Regions from separate parts of the Streptomyces sp. NPDC056144 genome, predicted to be linked through region 4. Evidence: riboswitches for the same ligand, from Rfam matches in the RefSeq annotation. Region 4 holds a riboswitch; each other region holds the start of a gene.

Region 1 (4,164 bases), on a different contig from region 4:
AGTGTCGGCCTGTTGCTCGACGGCGGCGAGCCGCCGGGCGACGGTCCTGCGGCCGAGCCGGTCGAGGGGTTCGCCGTCGAGGGTGACGACGCCGGTGTCGGGGGCGAGGACACCGGCGAGGAGCCGGAGGAGCGTCGACTTCCCCGAGCCGTTGGGGCCGAGCAGGCCGGTGACGGTGCCGGGGCGCGGGGCGAGGGTGACCCCGTCGAGGACGGGGGTCCCGTCGACGGCCCGCGAGACCCGTTCGGCGCGAAGTCCCGTACCCACGTCCACACTCGTGCTCATCGTGTCCCCCGCGTCCGGTAGAGGACGAGCACGAACGCCGGTACGCCGACGAGCGAGGTCACCACGCCCACCGGCACCTCCTGCGGATCCAGCACCGTACGGGCGAGGGTGTCGGCCCAGACGAGGAACACCGCCCCGGCGAGCGCCGACACCGGCAGGAGCCGGGCGTGCCCGGGGCCGACGAGGGCGCGGGCCGCGTGGGGCAGGACGAGTCCGACGAAGCCGATCGCCCCGGCGGCGGAGACCAGCGCGGCCGTGAGGAGCGCGGTGGCGCAGAGCAGGACGGTACGCGTACGGGTGACGGCGACGCCGAGGGACGCGGCGGCGTCCTCGCCGAAGGCGAAGGCGTCGAGGGTCCGCGCGTACCCGCCGCAGACGAGCAGGGCCGCCACGAGCACCGCGAGGCAGACGCGCACGTCGCCCCACCCGGCCCCGCCGAGCGAGCCGAGCAGCCAGAAGAGCACGCCCCGGGTGGTCTCCGCGTCGGCGGCCGTCATGACGACGAAGGAGGTCAGCGCGGAGAAGAGCTGCATCGCCGCGACGCCCGCGAGGACCACGCGGTCGGTGGAGCCGCCGAGGGTGTGGCTGAGCAGCAGGACGAGCGCGAAGGAGGCGACCGCGCCGAGGAACGCGCCGCCGGTGACGGAGAGGACTCCCCCGCCGACGCCGAGGACGACGACCAGGACGGCGCCGGTCGAGGCACCGGAGGAGACGCCGAGGACGAACGGGTCCGCGAGCGGGTTGCGGAGCAGCGACTGCATCACCACGCCGCAGACGGCGAGTCCGGCGCCGCAGACGGCCGCGAGGAGGGTACGGGGCAGGCGGAGGTTCCAGACGATGCCGTCCCGGATCGGCGAGACGCCGGAGGCGGCCGGGTCGCCGCCGAGGTGGGCCGCGACGACGGACCCGACCTCGCCGACGCGCAGGTCAGCCGGTCCGATGGTGATCGCGACGGCGACGGAGGCGACGAGGAGGCCGAGCCCGGCCAGGACCCACAGGGCCACCGGGCTCCTGGAGCCCACGGGGGTGCTCGCGGGGGTGCCAGCGGGCGCGTTCGCCAGCGCCTTCGCGTCCGCGCCCGTGGGCGCGCTCGTGGGTGCGCTCACTTCGCGAGCCCGTACGAGCGGAGCGCCGCCGCCAGCTTCTCGATGCCCTCGACCGTGCGCAGGGTGGGGTTCATGGCCTGGCCGCTGAGGAGCACGTACCGCTTCTTCCGCACCGCCGTCATGTTCCGGGTGACGGGGTCGGACTCCAGGAAGGCGATCTTCCTGGCGGCGCTCTCGGCGGACTGGGAGCGGCGGGTCAGGTCGCCGATGACGAGGACGTCGGGGTCGCGGTCGGCGACGCTCTCCCAGTTGATCTGGGGCCACTCCTCGCGCGTGTCGTCGAAGACGTTCTTCGCGCCGAGCGCGCGCGTGATGACGCCGGGCGCCCCGCAACAGCCCGCCATGTAGGGGGATTCGGCGTTGGCGTACCAGTAGAGGACGGTCGCGTCGGTGAAGTCGCCCGCCGAAGCGGCCTTCGTCACCCGCCCCTCGAGTTCGGCGACGAGCTTCTCGCCGCGCCCGGTCACGCCGAACACCCGGGCCAGGTCGCGGATTTCGCCGTACACGGTCTCCATGGTGAGCGGCTTGGTGCGGACTCCGTCGCCGTCGCCGCTGTTGTCCTTGTCGGCGCAGTCGGTCGGCGAGAGGTACGTGGGGACGCCGAGCTTCGTGAACTGTTCGCGGGGCGCCACACCGCCCTTGCCGAGGGTGTAGCCGAAGGAGGCGGCGGCGAAGTCGGGTTCGGTGCCGAGGACCTTCTCGAAGGAGGGGTAGCGGTCGGCGAGGCGCGGGACCTTCGCGTTCTCGGCCTCAAGTCCCTTGAGGACGGGGTCGGTCCAGGTCGCGGTGCCCACCATCCGGTCGGCGAGGCCGAGGGAGAGCAGGATCTCGGCGGCTCCCTGGTCGAGCGCCACGGCCCGCTGCGGCGCGCGGTCGATCCGTACGCGCTGGCCGCAGTTGTCGAGCGTCACGGGGTATCCGGAGGCGGTGCCCTCTTCCGGGTTCTTCGCCGCCGGCTTCGGGGCGGTTCCGCCGCCGCAGCCGGCCAGGACCAGGACCAGCGTCGGGATCAGGGCCAGGAGCAGGGCCCGGGCAGGGCGAGGGACGGGGTGTGCGAGCGGCACGGGGCTTCCTCTGCGTCACGGCTCAAGCGCGGAGCCTGTCGTACGGTGCTCCCCGGACGGCATCGCGACGCCGGGGCCGCCAGCAGGTCTTCGGACTCGGGGTCATCCGGACGGAGCGCCTTCCCGGGCCTGTCACGCGCCCAGTGGCCGATGCTCCGCCCGTCGCCCTCACCGCTGCGCGTCAGTTCCGGTTTCCCACCGGATTCCCTGACCCGCGCACTCGCCCGTTCGGGTGCGTACACAGGTGCGACTGGCTTCGGCACAGTACCACCGCGCCCGCCGCGCCCCTCTTCGCACCCGCACAGCTCAGAGGCGGATCTCCTTGGCCTCGAAGCGGCCCTCGCCGAGGGTGAGGACGAAGGTGATCTGCTGCCCCTCGGAGAGCGTCCTGGCCTCGCCCTCGATGTCGGCGGCGCTGAACCAGACCTGTTCCTCGGAACCGACGGGGATGACGAACCCGTATCCGTCACGACGGTTGAAGGACTTCACGAACCCTTTGCTTCTGCCGTCCACGGCGGCCTCCCTGTCGTCATCGGCGATGGGGGTGTCACGGGGGTCTCAGTCGAGGTGTACCCCGTCGGCGCGCCCGTCGCCCGTCGATCACGGCAGGGACGGAGAGAGGAAGGCGGGAGGAAGCGGGGTTCAGCGCCCGCCGGGGTACGCGATCCGCGCCGTGATCCGGGCGATGCGCGCCGCCGAGGTCTCGGGGGACGCCACCGGCTGGACGATGTGGCTGACCGTGAGCCGCACGATCGTCTCGACCGCGAGGCCGCGGGACTCCTCGTCCACGTCGGGCCAGGCCTCGATCGCGTACGCGTCGAGCAGGGTCATCGCCGTCCCGAAGACGGGTTCCGGCCGGGTGGTGAGGTAGGCGAGGAGGTCGTCGTCGCCGCCGCGCGCGGCCACCAGGACGCTCTTGATGAGGGGGTTGTCCACGGCCTGCTGGAGCGTGTACCCGACCCCGGCCGCCGCCGCGGCCTCCAACTCCCCGCGGTGGGAGTCCAGTTCGCGCTGGATGCCGACGAGGAAGCCCTCCAGCTCGCGCTGGACGAGGGCCTGGCCGATGGCCTCCTTCGAGCCGAACTCGTTGTAGAGCGTCTGGCGGCTGATGCCGGCGGCACGCGCGATGCCGGTCATGCGCAGGCCGCCCCAGCCCTCGGCGGCGACGAGGCGGTAGGCGGCGTCGAGCACCTGCTCGCGCAGGAGGGACCGGACGCTGTCGCGGAAACGTGTCATCGTGGCCTCACCCTATCGAGCCTTGCCGGGCGGAACCCTCAGAGGACGGTGCCGCCCGAGACGTCCAGGTACTGGCCGGTGATCCAGCGGGCGTCGTCGGAGACGAGGAAGGCGACGACGTCCGCGATGTCGGCGGGGGCGCCGATCCGGTCGAAGACCGAGTGGGCGGCGAGGGCCGCGGCCGCCTCCGGAGTCGTCCGGCGGCGCGCGTTCATGTCGGTGGCGACGAAGCCGGGGGCCACGGTGTTGACCGTGATCTGCCGGGGTCCGAGCTCCTTGGCGAGCGCGAGCGTCATGGTGTCGACGGCACCCTTGGTCATCGCGTAGGTCACGGACTCGGGGAAGGCCATCTTCGTCGCGACGGAGGAGATGTTGACGATCCGGCCGCCGTCGCGGAGCCGGTCGAGACCCCGCTGGATGAGGAAGAGCGGGGCCTTCACGTTGATCGCGAAGAGCCGGTCGAAGACCTCGGG
Region 2 (4,164 bases), on a different contig from region 4:
GCGGCGGGACGCGCCCGTGGAGGGGAAGGTGGCGTTGGTGTCCGGGGGCGGGTCCGGGCACGAGCCGTTGCACGCGGGGTTCGTGGGGCCGGGGATGCTGGCCGCCGCTTGTGCCGGGGAGGTTTTCACGTCGCCCGTGCCGGATCAGATGGTGCGGGCCGCGGCGGCCGTCGACAGTGGGGCCGGGGTGTTGTTCGTCGTCAAGAACTACACCGGTGACGTCCTCAACTTCGAGATGGCCGCCGAGCTCGCCGAGGACGAGGGCGTGCGGGTCGCGAAGGTGCTCGTCGACGACGACGCGGCCGTGACGGACAGTCTGTACACGGCGGGGCGGCGCGGGACCGGCGGCACCCTGTTCGTGGAGAAGATCGCGGGCGCCGCCGCCGAGGAGGGCGCGCCGCTGGAGCGGGTCGAGGCCGTGGCCCGGCGGGTGAACGAGCGGTGCCGGTCCTTCGGGGTCGCGCTGAGCGCGTGCACCACGCCCGCCAAGGGGAGTCCGACCTTCGATCTCCCGGCCGGTGAGCTGGAGTTGGGCATCGGCATCCACGGAGAGCCCGGGCGTGAGCGGCGGGCGATGATGACCTCGCGGGAGATCGCGGACTACGCCGTGGACGTCGTCGTCGAGGACCTGCGGCCGACCGCGCCCGTGCTCGTCCTCGTCAACGGGATGGGCGGTACGCCGCTGCTCGAACTGTACGGGTTCAACGCGGAGGTGCAGCGGGTCCTCGGCGAGCGGGGTGTTCCGGTCGCCCGGACCCTCGTCGGGAACTACGTGACCTCCCTCGACATGGCCGGCTGTTCCGTCACCCTCTGCGAGGTCGACGAGGAGTTGCTGCGGCTCTGGGACGCGCCGGTGCGGACGGCCGCGCTGCGGTGGGGGCGGTGAGCGGGATGACGCGGGACATCGACGCCGGGTTCGTCGTGCGGTGGCTGACGGAGGCCGCCGCGGTCGTCTCCCGCGAGGCCGATCGGCTCACCGAGCTCGACTCCGCCATCGGCGACGCGGACCACGGTGCCAACCTCAGGCGCGGCTTCGCCGCCGTGGCCGAGACGCTCGCCAAGGAGCCGCCCGCGACGCCGGGGGCGGTGCTCGTCGCCGCCGGGCGGGAGCTGATCTCGACCGTGGGCGGGGCCTCGGGGCCGCTGTACGGGACGCTGCTGCGGCGGGCCGGCAAGGCCCTCGGCGAGGACACGGCCGTCAGCCGGGAGCGGCTCGCGGAGGCCCTCGACACCGGGGTCGCCGCCGTGGGGCAGCTCGGCGGGGCACGGGTGGGGGACAAGACCATGCTGGACGCGCTCGTTCCGGGCGTCGAGGGGCTGCGGACCTCCTTCGAGGACGGGCGTACGGCCGCCGAGGCGGGCGCCCTCGGGACCGTACCCCTCCAGGCGCGCAAGGGCCGGGCCAGTTACCTCGGCGAGCGGTCGGTCGGGCACGAGGATCCCGGGGCCGCCTCGTCGGCGCTGCTCCTCGCCGTACTGGCCGACACCGCCCGGACGGGGGGTCTCTCGTGACCGCGGGGGCGTCGGCGCGGGTGGGCATCGTGCTCGTCTCGCACAGCGCGGCCGTCGCCGCCTCGGTCGCCGACCTCGCCCGCGGCCTCGCGGGCGGCGGCGACACCGCCCCGATCCGGCCGGCCGGCGGACTCCCCGACGGCGGCCTCGGGACCAGCGCCGGGCTCGTCACGGCGGCGGCGGAGGCGGTCGACGGCGGGGCCGGGGTGGCGATCCTCGTCGACCTCGGCAGCGCGGTCCTCACCGTGAAGGCGCTCCTCGCCGAGGGCGACGAACTGCCCGAGGGCGCCCGCCTGGTGGACGCGCCCTTCGTCGAGGGCGCGGTCGCCGCGCTGGTGACGGCCAGCGCCGGCGGGGACCTCGACGCGGTGGCCGCGGCGGCCTCGGAGGCGTACGTCTACCGGAAGGGATGAGCGGGGCCGCGGAGGGCCCGCCGTGAGTGCGGGGAGTGACCGAGGGGCCGCGCCCGGTGGCGACCGTGTTGTGATCGGGCAGGTCAACACACTAGTGTCGCAGGGCCTTGGTGTACGGGAAACCGGTGCGGTACCGGTGCGGCCCTCGCCACTGTGATCGGGAGTTCCGGCTCCACACCCGGGGGGAGGTCCCTCCCGGGCAAGCCACTGGACCGTAGCGGGTGACCGCCTCGGTGTGGGAAGGCGGAGTCGGGACGTATGACCGTCAGCCAGGAGACCGGCCGGGGTGCGTTGTCCATCCACGAGGTGCTGGAGAGGGTCTCCCAACCATGCATATAGCCGAGGGGTATCTACCCCCCGTCCACGCCGCCGCCTGGGGCGTCGCGGCGGCCCCGTTCGTCGTCCACGGGGCCCGCGCCCTCACCCGCGAGGTGCGCGCGAACCCCGAGTCCACCCTGCTCCTCGGCGCGTCCGGGGCCTTCACCTTCGTCCTGTCGGCGCTCAAGCTGCCCTCGGTGACGGGCAGTTGCTCCCATCCGACCGGTACGGGCCTGGGCGCGATCCTGTTCCGGCCGCCGATCATGGCGGTCCTGGGGACGATCACGCTCCTCTTCCAGGCCCTGCTGCTCGCTCACGGCGGGCTCACCACGCTCGGCGCGAACGTCTTCTCCATGGCGATCGTCGGGCCGTGGGCGGGGTACGGGACCTACCTCCTGGCCCGCCGGTTCGGCGCGCCGCTGATGGTCGCCGTCTTCCTCGGCGCGTTCGTCGCCGACCTGTCGACGTACTGCGTCACCAGCGTCCAGCTCGCGCTGGCCTTCCCCGACCAGGGCAGCGGCGTCCTGGGCGCGCTCGCCAAGTTCGGTTCCATCTTCGCCGTCACGCAGATCCCCCTGGCCGTCAGCGAGGGCCTCCTGACGGTCCTCGTGATGCGGCTGCTCACGCAGTCCAGCAAGGGCGACCTGATCCGTCTGGGCGTCCTGTCCCGGACCGCTTCGGCGCGCCCCGCCGAGGAGGTGACCGCGCGATGAGCACCCCGCGTGTCAGCAAGAGCACGAAGATCAACCTGCTGCTCCTGTTCGTCGTCGTCGCGCTGGCGGTCCTCCCGCTCGCGCTCGGTCTGGGCGACCACAAGGAGGAGCCGTTCACCGGCGCGGACGCCGAGGCGGAGACCGCGATCACGGAGCTCCAGCCGGAGTACGAGCCCTGGTTCAGCCCCCTGTACGAGCCGCCGTCCGGGGAGATCGAGTCGGCGCTCTTCTCCCTCCAGGCGGCCCTGGGCGCCGGTGTCCTCGCGTACTACTTCGGCGTGCGGCGCGGACGGCGGCAGGGCGAGGCCCGGGCGCGGGCGGAGCTGACCCCTCCGGTTCCCGTAGGAGCCGTAGGAACCGCAGGAGCCGCAGGAGCCGTCGGCGCCGCCGCGACGGCCGACGCTTCGGGCAAGGACGCGTAGCCGCCCATGCTCCCCATCGACGCGGCGGCGCACAGCAGCCGCTGGCGGCGCAGGCATCCCGCCGAGAAGGCCCTGCTCGGCTTCGGTCTGACCCTGTGCGCGGTCTGCCTGCCACCGTGGCCCGGCGCCGTGCTCGTGGCGGCGGCCACCCTCGCCGTCCTCCTCGGGCCCGCCGCCGTGCCGGGCCGTCAGCTGTGGCGGGCCTTCCGGGTCCCGCTCGGCTTCTGCGTCACGGGGGCCGTCCCGCTGCTCTTCGAGGTCGGCGGGGCGCGCGGGTTCGTCGCGCTCGCGCCGGGCGGGCCCGGTCACGCGGTCGAGCTGCTGCTCCGTACCGCGTCCGCCTCGCTCGGCGTGCTGCTCTTCGCGTTCACCACGCCCGTCTCGGACGTGCTGCCCCGGCTCGTCCGTGCGGGCGTGCCGGCGCCGGTGGTGGACGTGGCGCTGGTGATGTACCGGATCATCTTCCTGCTGCTCGACTCGCTCACCAAGATCCGGCAGGCGCAGGCGGCCCGCCTCGGGCACACCACCCGCGCGGCGACCTGGCGCTCCCTTGCCGGGCTCGGGGCCACCACGTTCGTCCGCGCCTTCGACCGGGCGCAGCGGATGCAGTCCGGCCTAGCCGGGCGCGGTTACGACGGGACGCTGCGGGTCCTGGTGCCCGCCGCCGCGGTGTCGCGCCGGTTCCTGACGGCGACGGGCGCGCTCCTGGCGGGGCTCGTCGCCCTCACCCTCGTACTCGAAAGGTTCCTTCCGTGAGCAGCACCCCTTCCCGCCCGTCGGCCCCCG
Region 3 (4,164 bases), on a different contig from region 4:
GCCTGGATCAGCGTCCAGATCTGCGCGCGGATCGCGGGCAGCTTCGACGGGTCCATGGAGGAGATCTGCGCGTACTCGTCGAGCAGCTGCTCCAGGCGCGCGATGTCGCCGTACGAGTCGGCGCGGGCCATCGGCGGCACGAGGTGGTCGACCAGGGTGGCGTGCACGCGCCGCTTGGCCTGCGTGCCCTCGCCCGGGTCGTTGACGAGGAACGGGTAGATCAGCGGGATGTCGCCGAGCGCCGCGTCCGGGCCGCAGGCGGCGGACAGACCGGCGTTCTTGCCCGGCAGCCACTCCAGGTTGCCGTGCTTGCCGAGGTGGACCATGGCGTCGGCGCCGAAGCCGCCGTCGTCCTCGCGGGCGGCGATCCAGCGGTAGGCGGCCAGGTAGTGGTGGGACGGCGGGAGATCGGGGTCGTGGTAGATCGCGATCGGGTTCTCGCCGAAGCCGCGCGGCGGCTGGATGAGGATCAGCAGGTTCCCGCGCCGCAGCGCCGCGAGGACGATGTCGCCCTCCGGGTTGCGGGACCGGTCGAGGAACATCTCGCCCGGCGCCGGACCCCAGTGCTCCTCGACCTGCTCGCGCAGCTCGGCCGGAAGCGTCGCGTACCAGCGCTTGTAGTCGGCGGCCGGGATGCGGACCGGGTTCCTCGCGAGCTGCTCCTCGGTCAGCCAGTCCTGGTCGTGGCCACCCGCCTCGATGAGGGCGTAGATCAGCTCGTCGCCGTCGCCGGAGACCAGCCCCGGGAGGTCGGCCTCGGGCCCGAAGTCGTACCCCTCGGCGATGAGTCGGCGCAGCAGGGCGACGGCGGAGGCGGGGGTGTCGAGACCGACGGCGTTGCCGATGCGGGAGTGCTTGGTGGGGTACGCGGAGAGGACGAGCGCGAGCTTCTTCTCGGCGTTCGGGATGTGGCGGAGCCGGGCGTGCCGGACGGCGATCCCGGCGACGCGGGCCGCGCGCTCGGCGTCGGCGACGTACGCGGGCAGGCCGTCGGCGTCGATCTCCTTGAAGGAGAACGGGACGGTGATGAGGCGGCCGTCGAACTCGGGCACGGCGACCTGGCTGGCGGCGTCGAGCGGCGAGAGGCCCTCGTCGTTCTCCTCCCACGCCGAACGCGAGCCGGTCAGGCACAGGGCCTGGAGGATCGGCACGTCGAGCGCGGCGAGCGCGCCCGCGTCCCAGGCCTCCTCGTCGCCGCCGGCCTGCGCCTCGGCGGGCTTGGTGCCACCGGCGGCGAGGACGGTCGTGACGATCGCGTCCGCCCCGCGGAGCGTCTCGACGAGCTCCTCCTCGGGGGCGCGCAGCGAGGCCACGTACAGCGGGAGGGCCTGGGCCCCGGCGTCCTCGATCGCGTCGCAGAGGGCGCCGACGAAGGCGGTGTTCCCGCTCATGTGGTGGGCGCGGTAGTAGAGCACGGCGACCGTCGGGCCGTCGGTGGCACGGGGGGTGCGCTCCAGGGGGCCCCAGGTGGGGGCGGCGGCCGGGGCCTCGAAGCCGTGACCGGTGAGGAGCACGGTGTCGGAGAGGAAGCGGGCCAGCTGCGTCAGGTTCGCGGGGCCGCCGTGCGCGAGGTAGGCGTGCGCCTCGGTCGCGACGCCGACGGGAACCGTCGAGGCCTCCATCAGCTGGGCGTCGGGGGCCTGTTCGCCGCTGAGCACGACGACCGGCTTTCCGGCGGCGTGGATCGCGTCCAGCCCCTCCTGCCAGGAGCGCAGGCCGCCGAGGAGGCGGACGACGACGAGCTCGACGCCGTCGAGGAGGCCGGGGAGGTCGGCGAGCGGGACTCGGGAGGGGTTGGCGAAGCGGTACGCGAGACCGTCCCCTTCGGCCTCCGTCGCGGCCGTGTTCGCCGCGCGGGCGCTGAGCAGGTCGGTGTCGGAGTGCGACAGCAGCAGGAGCATGGCGACGCAGGCCCTTCCTCGGGGTTGTCCGCGCCCCGGGTGGTCGTGTGGACGGCGGGAGTTCCTGACTCACCCGTGCCGGGCGGTCCGGAACGGGCTCACAGTGGCGGGACCGCGCCGGATTCTCACCGGGCTTCCTCCCCGGGGTCCTGGGACCCCATGCCGATCTGCATCCTAGATCGTGGCGGGGGCGGGCCGAAGAGAGCCGGGGGATCGACCGGATCACACTCGTGACCGCACGCGGACCGCACGCGGACCGCACGCGGACCGCACCCGGACCGGACGCGGGCCGCACCCGGACCGGACGCGGGCCGCACACGGGGACCCGTACACGGATCGCACCCGGGCCACCCGCGGGCAGCGGGCACGGATCGGCCGGATCGCGACCGGTGAGGGGCCCGATCCCCGTGGGTATGCTCGCCGCCATGCCGCCCACCCCACCCCCGACGCCCGAACGGGACGAACCCCGCACAAGGGACCGTGGCGACGCCTGCCCCGGAGCGCTGCGCCTGCACGCCGCCGACGACGGGAGACTGGCCCGACTCCGGCTCCCCGCAGGCCGACTGACCGCACGTCAGGCCGAGGCCCTGGCGCACGCGGCGGAGACCCTGGGCGACGGCTCGGTGAGCATCACCTCCCGGGGCAACGCGGAGCTCCGGGGCCTCGCGGACGACTGCGGGACGGAGCTCGCGGCGCTGCTCGCGGAGGCCGGCCTGCTGCCCTCCTCCACGCACGAGCGCGTCCGCAACATCGTCGTCTCCCCCGCCGCCGGTCTCGACGGACTCGGCGGCCCCGAGGTCCAGTTGTGGGCCCGCGAGCTCGACGCCCTCCTCTGCGCCGCGCCCTGGGCGGCGGCGCTTTCCGGCCGTTTCCTCTTCGTCCTCGACGACGGCCGCGGGGACGTGGCGGGGCTCGGCGGGGATGTGACCTTGGTCGCAGTGGACGGCGGCGCGGCCCGTCTGTACGTCGGCGGGCGGGCGTTCCGCGTCGCCGGGGCCGACGCCCCCCGCGCCGCGCTCGCCGCCGCCGGGGCCTTCCTCGACGCGGCCCGCGCGGCCGGGACCGGCGCCTGGCGGGTCGGCGAACTCCCCGAGGGGTACGCCCCCGACCTGGCCGGCGCCCTCGCGGGGGCCGGGATCGCGGCGGAGCCCGTACCGGCGGCCGCATCGATCCTGCTCCACGGCGCCCCGCCCTCCCCCGGCCCGCTCGGCCCCGCCTCCCGCTACGTCCTCGCGCCCCTCGGCCGCCTCACCGCCGCCCAGCTGCGGGCGCTGCTGCCCGCCGAGGAGATCCGGCTGACGCCGTGGCGCGGCGCGGTGGTCGTGGGCGCCACGGGAAACGAGGACCTGGCCGCCCACGGCCTGATCACCGACCCCGGCTCCCCCTGGGTGGACGTCACCGCGTGCACCGGCCGCCCCGGCTGCGCCAAGTCCCTCGCGGACGTCCGCGCCGACGCGACCCCGGGGCCGGCCGGCGGCCTCCCCGCACGCGGCCTCCCCGGAAGGGCCCTCCCCGTCCACTACTCCGGCTGCGAGCGCCGCTGCGGCCACCCGCACGGCGCCTGGGTCGACGTCGTCGCCACCGCCGACGGCGCCTACCTGGTGGACGGCGCCGCCACCCCCCGTACAGCCCTGCACGAAGCGGTCACCACGGCCCGCACGACCACCATCCGCTGACGAGATGAGCGAGAACACCAGGATGTTCGACTACGAGAAGGACGGGACGGAGATCTACCGCCGGTCCTTTGCCACGATCCGCGCCGAGGCGGACCTCGACGGCCTGCCCGCCGACGTCGCCCAGGTGGCGGTCCGGATGATCCACGCCTGCGGCATGACCGACCTCGTCAGCGATATCGCCTACTCGCCGCGGGTCGTGGCGGACGCCCGTGCCGCCCTCCAGGCCGGTGCGCCGATCCTCTGCGACGCCCAGATGGTCGCCAGTGGCGTCACCCGCAAGCGGCTGCCCGCCGACAACGAGGTGCTCTGCGCGCTCTCCGACCCGGCCGTCCCGGCCCTCGCCGCCGAGCTCGGCACCACCCGCTCGGCCGCCGCGCTCGAACTCTGGCGCGACCGCCTCGAAGGCTCCGTCGTCGCCATCGGCAACGCGCCCACCGCGCTCTTCCACCTCCTGGAGATGATCGCGAAGGGCGCGGGCAAGCCGGCCGCCGTCCTCGGCATACCCGTCGGGTTCATCGGCGCCGCCGAGTCCAAGGACGCCCTCGCCGAGAACGACCTCGGCCTCGAATACCTCGTCGTACGGGGCC
Region 4 (4,164 bases):
TCCTCGAAGAGCTGGCGCGACAGGTACAGGCGCGCCTCCGGGGAGTTGATGTGCTTGTACAGCGTCAGGACCAGGTTGTTCGCCACGATCGAGTCGCCCGTCGCGAAGAACGCGACCAGACGGCCGATCATGTGCTGCTCACCGGGGGTGAGCTTGGCGAGGTCGGCGACGTCCGAGTGGAGGTCGACCTCCTCCACCGTCCACGTGTTCTTGATCGCGTCCCGGTAGCGCTCGTAGAAGTCCGGGTAGCGCATGGGGCGGAGAGTCAGCTCGAAGCCAGGGTCGAGCAGGTTCTTCTTCTCGGAGGAGCTGGTGGTGCTCATTACTGGCAGGCCTCGCAGGACTCGGGGTTCTCAAGGGAGCAGGCGAGCGCGTCCGCGTCGGTGGTCGCCTGCTGGACGGGGATGGGGGCCGAGGCGGCGGCCGTCGCCGACGCCTGGGCGGCGCGGGCGATCCGGGTCGCGGGGCGCGAGCGCAGGTAGTACGTGGTCTTCAGACCCTGCTTCCAGGCGTACGCGTACATCGACGACAGCTTGCCGATGGTGGGCGTCTCCATGAACAGGTTCAGGGACTGCGACTGGTCGAGGAACGGCGTACGGGCCGCCGCCATGTCGATGAGCCCGCGCTGCGGGATCTCCCAGGCCGTGCGGTACAGCTCGCGCGTCTCGGCCGGGATCCAGGAGAAGTCGGCGACGGAGCCGCTGGAGTCGCGGAGCGCGTCACGGGTCTGCGCGTCCCACACGCCGAGCTTCTTCAGCTCGTCGACGAGGTACGAGTTGACCTGGAGGAACTCGCCGGACAGCGTCTCGCGCTTGAAGAGGTTGGAGACCTGCGGCTCGATGCACTCGTAGACGCCCGCGATCGAGGCGATGGTCGCCGTCGGCGCGATGGCGAGCAGGAGGCTGTTGCGCATGCCGACCGCGGCGATCCGCTCGCGCAGGGCGGCCCAGCGCTCCGGCCAGTTCAGCTCGACGTCGTAGTGGTCCGGGTGCAGGACACCGCGGGCCGCGCGGGTCTTCTCCCAGGCGGGGAGCGGGCCGCTGCGCTCGGCGAGGTCGGCGGAGGCCTCGTACGCGGCGAGCATGATCCGCTCGGCGATACGGGTGGACAGCGCGCGCGCCTCGGCGGAGTCGAACGGCAGCTTCAGCTGGAAGAAGACGTCCTGGAGGCCCATGGCGCCCAGGCCGACCGGGCGCCAGCGGGCGTTGGAGTTGCCCGCCTGCTCGGTCGGGTAGAAGTTGATGTCGACGACGCGGTCGAGGAAGGTGACGGCCGTGCGGACGGTCGCGTCCAGGCGGTCCCAGTCGATGTCCGAACCGACCACGAACGCGCCGAGGTTGACCGAGCCGAGGTTGCAGACCGCGGTCTCGTCGTCGTTCGTGACCTCGATGATCTCGGTGCAGAGGTTCGAGGAGTGCACGACCGAGCCCGGCTCGGCCGTCTGGTTGGCCGTGCGGTTCGAGGCGTCCTTGAAGGTCATCCAGCCGTTGCCGGTCTGGGCGAGGGTCCGCATCATGCGGCCGTAGAGGTCGCGGGCCGGCATCGTCTTGCGGGCCAGGCCCTTGGCCTCGGCGGCGCGGTAGGCGGCGTCGAACTCCTCGCCCCACAGGTCGACGAGCTCGGGCACGTCCGAGGGGGAGAAGAGCGACCACTCGGCGTCCGCGTTGACCCGGCGCATGAACTCGTCCGGGATCCAGTGCGCGAGGTTCAGGTTGTGCGTACGGCGCTGGTCCTCGCCCGTGTTGTCGCGGAGCTCCAGGAACTCCTCGATGTCCGCGTGCCAGGTCTCCAGGTAGACGGCGGCGGCGCCCTTGCGGCGGCCGCCCTGGTTCACGGCGGCGACGGAGGCGTCGAGGGTCTTCAGGAACGGGACGATGCCGTTCGAGTGGCCGTTGGTGCCGCGGATCAGCGAACCGCGGGCGCGGATGCGGGAGTAGGAGAGCCCGATGCCGCCGGCGTGCTTCGAGAGACGCGCGACCTGGTGGTAGCGGCCGTAGATGGAGTCCAGCTCGTCCTGGGGGGAGTCCAGGAGGTAGCAGGAGGACATCTGCGGGTGGCGCGTGCCCGAGTTGAAGAGCGTGGGGGAGGAGGGCAGGTAGTCCAGACGGCTCATCAGGCCGTAGAGGGCCGCCACCTCGTCGAGCGCGCGGGTGCTGTCGTCCTCGGCGAGACCGCAGGCCACGCGGAGCATGAAGTGCTGCGGGGTCTCGATGACCTTGCGGGTGATCGGGTGGCGCAGCAGGTAGCGCGAGTAGAGGGTGCGCAGGCCGAAGTAGCCGAAGCGGTCGTCGCCGGCGGCGTCGATCGTGGCGTCGAGGCGCTCGGCGTGCAGCGCGACGAACTCGGCGGTGCGGTCGGCGATCAGGCCCTCGCGGTGACCGACGGCCACGGAGGCGGAGAAGGAGACCGCGCCCTGGCCGGCCGCCTCGTCGGCGATGGTGATCGTCAGGAGCCGGGCCGCGAGCCGGGAGTAGGCCGGGTCCTCGGCGATGAGACCGGCGGCCGCCTCGGTGGCCAGCTCGCGCAGCTCCGCCTCGTCCGACGTGGCGCTGCGGCCGCGGAGCGCGGCGGCGGCGATCTTGCCGGGGTCGGTGTCGGGGAGATCGGCGGTGAGATCGGTCAGGGTCCGCAGCAGCACGGTGCCGGGTCCGTCGCTGTCGATCTCCGTGGCCGGATCGGCGGGCGCGATGGTCACGTGGGGGCTCTCCCTCGCTCGGCTCCTGGCCGCGACGGGGGAGGGCGGGCGAGGCGATCCGTACGCACGGATGCCCGCGTCCACCGGCCCACTCCGCGAGGCCCGGACGTCAGTGACACCCGGAACGGACGGACCGGGTGGGCTGCCGGCAGGTCGTCGGACTCGCTCCGTACCGAAAATCCGCACGAAGCACACCGTTGCGGGACAGTTCCGGATTCGCGCCGGATTTCCCTGCGTCGACAGCGAGGTCGAGCATACATGTGGGGGGCGCCGGAGTTGGCGCCCCCCACATGTTGTGTCGTCAGGTTTTACGTGCCCGTCGTGTGGAACTCCAGCGCGTACGTCTTCAGGGTGAAGCCGGGGACCGGCTCCCAGTCCCGCCCGGGGGTACGGACGAAGCCCATCCGCTCGTAGATCCGGTGCGCCGCGACCATGCTCGGGCCCGTGGAGAGCACCAGCCGGGCGCACTCCGGGACGGCCCGCGCGCGGTCCACGCAGGCCCGCACGAGCGCCTCTCCGGCACCCCTGCCGCGCGCCTCGGGCCCGACCACGAGCATCCGGAACTCGGCCTCGCCGGGGACGGCGATGTCGGCCCAGGTGGTGCCGCCGAGGGCGAAGGTCACGCCGCCGATGATCCGGCCGGTCTCCTCGTCGACGGCGACGAGCACCTCGGCCTCGCGCGCCCGGCGCTCGGTGTCCCGCAGCACCGCCAGGTAGTAGTCGTCCTCGCCGTCGAGCAGCAGCCCGTCGCCCAGGTACGTGAACCCGGTGAGGTCACCGAGTTCCTCGTACTCCTCGGGCCGTACCGCCCTGATCGTGAAATCCATGCGATCAGTGTGCCCCGGCACCGACCTTCGACGACTTCCCGCCGGAGACGGGGTCGCCGGCGTCGGCCGTGTAGTCCTCCGGGGAGGTCTCGTCGACGCCCTCGGGGGCCTTCACGGCCTTGAGGACGAAGGTCAGGACGACGGTGACGACGACGTTGAGGACGAAGGCGGTGAGGCCGATGTAGCCGATCTCGCCGATGCCCGGGATCTCGGCCGCCGAACCGCCGAAGTGCTTCTGCGTCGGGCTGGCGACGCCGTACGCGGCGAACGTGCCGTAGACCATGCCGACGGCCCAGCCGGCGAGCAGCGCCCAGCGGTGGAACCAGCGGGTGAAGAGGCCGCCGACCAGCGCCGGGAAGGTCTGGAGGATCCAGATGCCGCCGAGGAGCTGGAAGTTGATCGCGACCGTCTTGTCCATGGTGAGGACGAAGACGAGCGCGCCGACCTTCACGAGGAGCGAGACCAGCTTGGAGACCTTGGTCTCCTGCGCCGGGGTCGCGTCCTTCTTGAGGAAGTCCTTGTAGATGTTCCTCGTGAAGAGGTTGGCGGCGGCGATCGACATGATCGCGGCCGGGACCAGCGCGCCGATGCCGATCGCGGCGAAGGCCACGCCCGCGAACCAGGCCGGGAACATGTTCTCGA

Evidence for each region. A riboswitch is a leader RNA that binds a small molecule or an ion and turns the genes downstream of it on or off. The one in region 4 is predicted to bind cobalamin.
Region 1: it holds a riboswitch for cobalamin, as region 4 does, so the genes downstream of both, ACFC0Z_RS15875 (ABC transporter substrate-binding protein) here and ACFC0Z_RS11835 (ribonucleoside-diphosphate reductase subunit alpha) in region 4, are expected to answer to the same signal.
Region 2: it holds a riboswitch for cobalamin, as region 4 does, so the genes downstream of both, ACFC0Z_RS09700 (energy-coupling factor ABC transporter permease) here and ACFC0Z_RS11835 (ribonucleoside-diphosphate reductase subunit alpha) in region 4, are expected to answer to the same signal.
Region 3: it holds a riboswitch for cobalamin, as region 4 does, so the genes downstream of both, cobN (cobaltochelatase subunit CobN) here and ACFC0Z_RS11835 (ribonucleoside-diphosphate reductase subunit alpha) in region 4, are expected to answer to the same signal.

Annotation. Positions count from the first base shown of each region.
Region 1 is NZ_JBHJVF010000004.1:408,620-412,783, reverse strand. Features, by position in the region: gene ACFC0Z_RS15885 (ABC transporter ATP-binding protein) at 1-285, opposite strand, end outside; gene ACFC0Z_RS15880 (FecCD family ABC transporter permease) at 282-1,307, opposite strand; gene ACFC0Z_RS15875 (ABC transporter substrate-binding protein) at 1,388-2,455, opposite strand; cobalamin riboswitch at 2,540-2,664, opposite strand; gene ACFC0Z_RS15870 (cold shock domain-containing protein) at 2,762-2,968, opposite strand; gene ACFC0Z_RS15865 (TetR family transcriptional regulator) at 3,098-3,691, opposite strand; gene ACFC0Z_RS15860 (SDR family NAD(P)-dependent oxidoreductase) at 3,730-4,164, opposite strand, start outside.
Region 2 is NZ_JBHJVF010000002.1:712,587-716,750, forward strand. Features, by position in the region: gene dhaK (dihydroxyacetone kinase subunit DhaK) at 1-886, shown strand, start outside; gene dhaL (dihydroxyacetone kinase subunit DhaL) at 892-1,512, shown strand; gene ACFC0Z_RS09695 (PTS-dependent dihydroxyacetone kinase phosphotransferase subunit DhaM) at 1,509-1,925, shown strand; cobalamin riboswitch at 1,989-2,226, shown strand; gene ACFC0Z_RS09700 (energy-coupling factor ABC transporter permease) at 2,255-2,956, shown strand; gene ACFC0Z_RS09705 (energy-coupling factor ABC transporter substrate-binding protein) at 2,953-3,378, shown strand; gene cbiQ (cobalt ECF transporter T component CbiQ) at 3,385-4,134, shown strand; gene ACFC0Z_RS09715 (ATP-binding cassette domain-containing protein) at 4,131-4,164, shown strand, end outside.
Region 3 is NZ_JBHJVF010000006.1:109,479-113,642, forward strand. Features, by position in the region: gene cobN (cobaltochelatase subunit CobN) at 1-1,901, opposite strand, end outside; cobalamin riboswitch at 1,941-2,077, opposite strand; gene ACFC0Z_RS19855 (cobalamin biosynthesis protein CobG) at 2,315-3,577, shown strand; gene ACFC0Z_RS19860 (precorrin-8X methylmutase) at 3,582-4,164, shown strand, end outside.
Region 4 is NZ_JBHJVF010000003.1:214,725-218,888, forward strand. Features, by position in the region: gene ACFC0Z_RS11830 (ribonucleotide-diphosphate reductase subunit beta) at 1-323, opposite strand, end outside; gene ACFC0Z_RS11835 (ribonucleoside-diphosphate reductase subunit alpha) at 323-2,695, opposite strand; cobalamin riboswitch at 2,825-2,985, opposite strand; gene ACFC0Z_RS11840 (GNAT family N-acetyltransferase) at 3,004-3,522, opposite strand; gene mctP (monocarboxylate uptake permease MctP) at 3,527-4,164, opposite strand, start outside.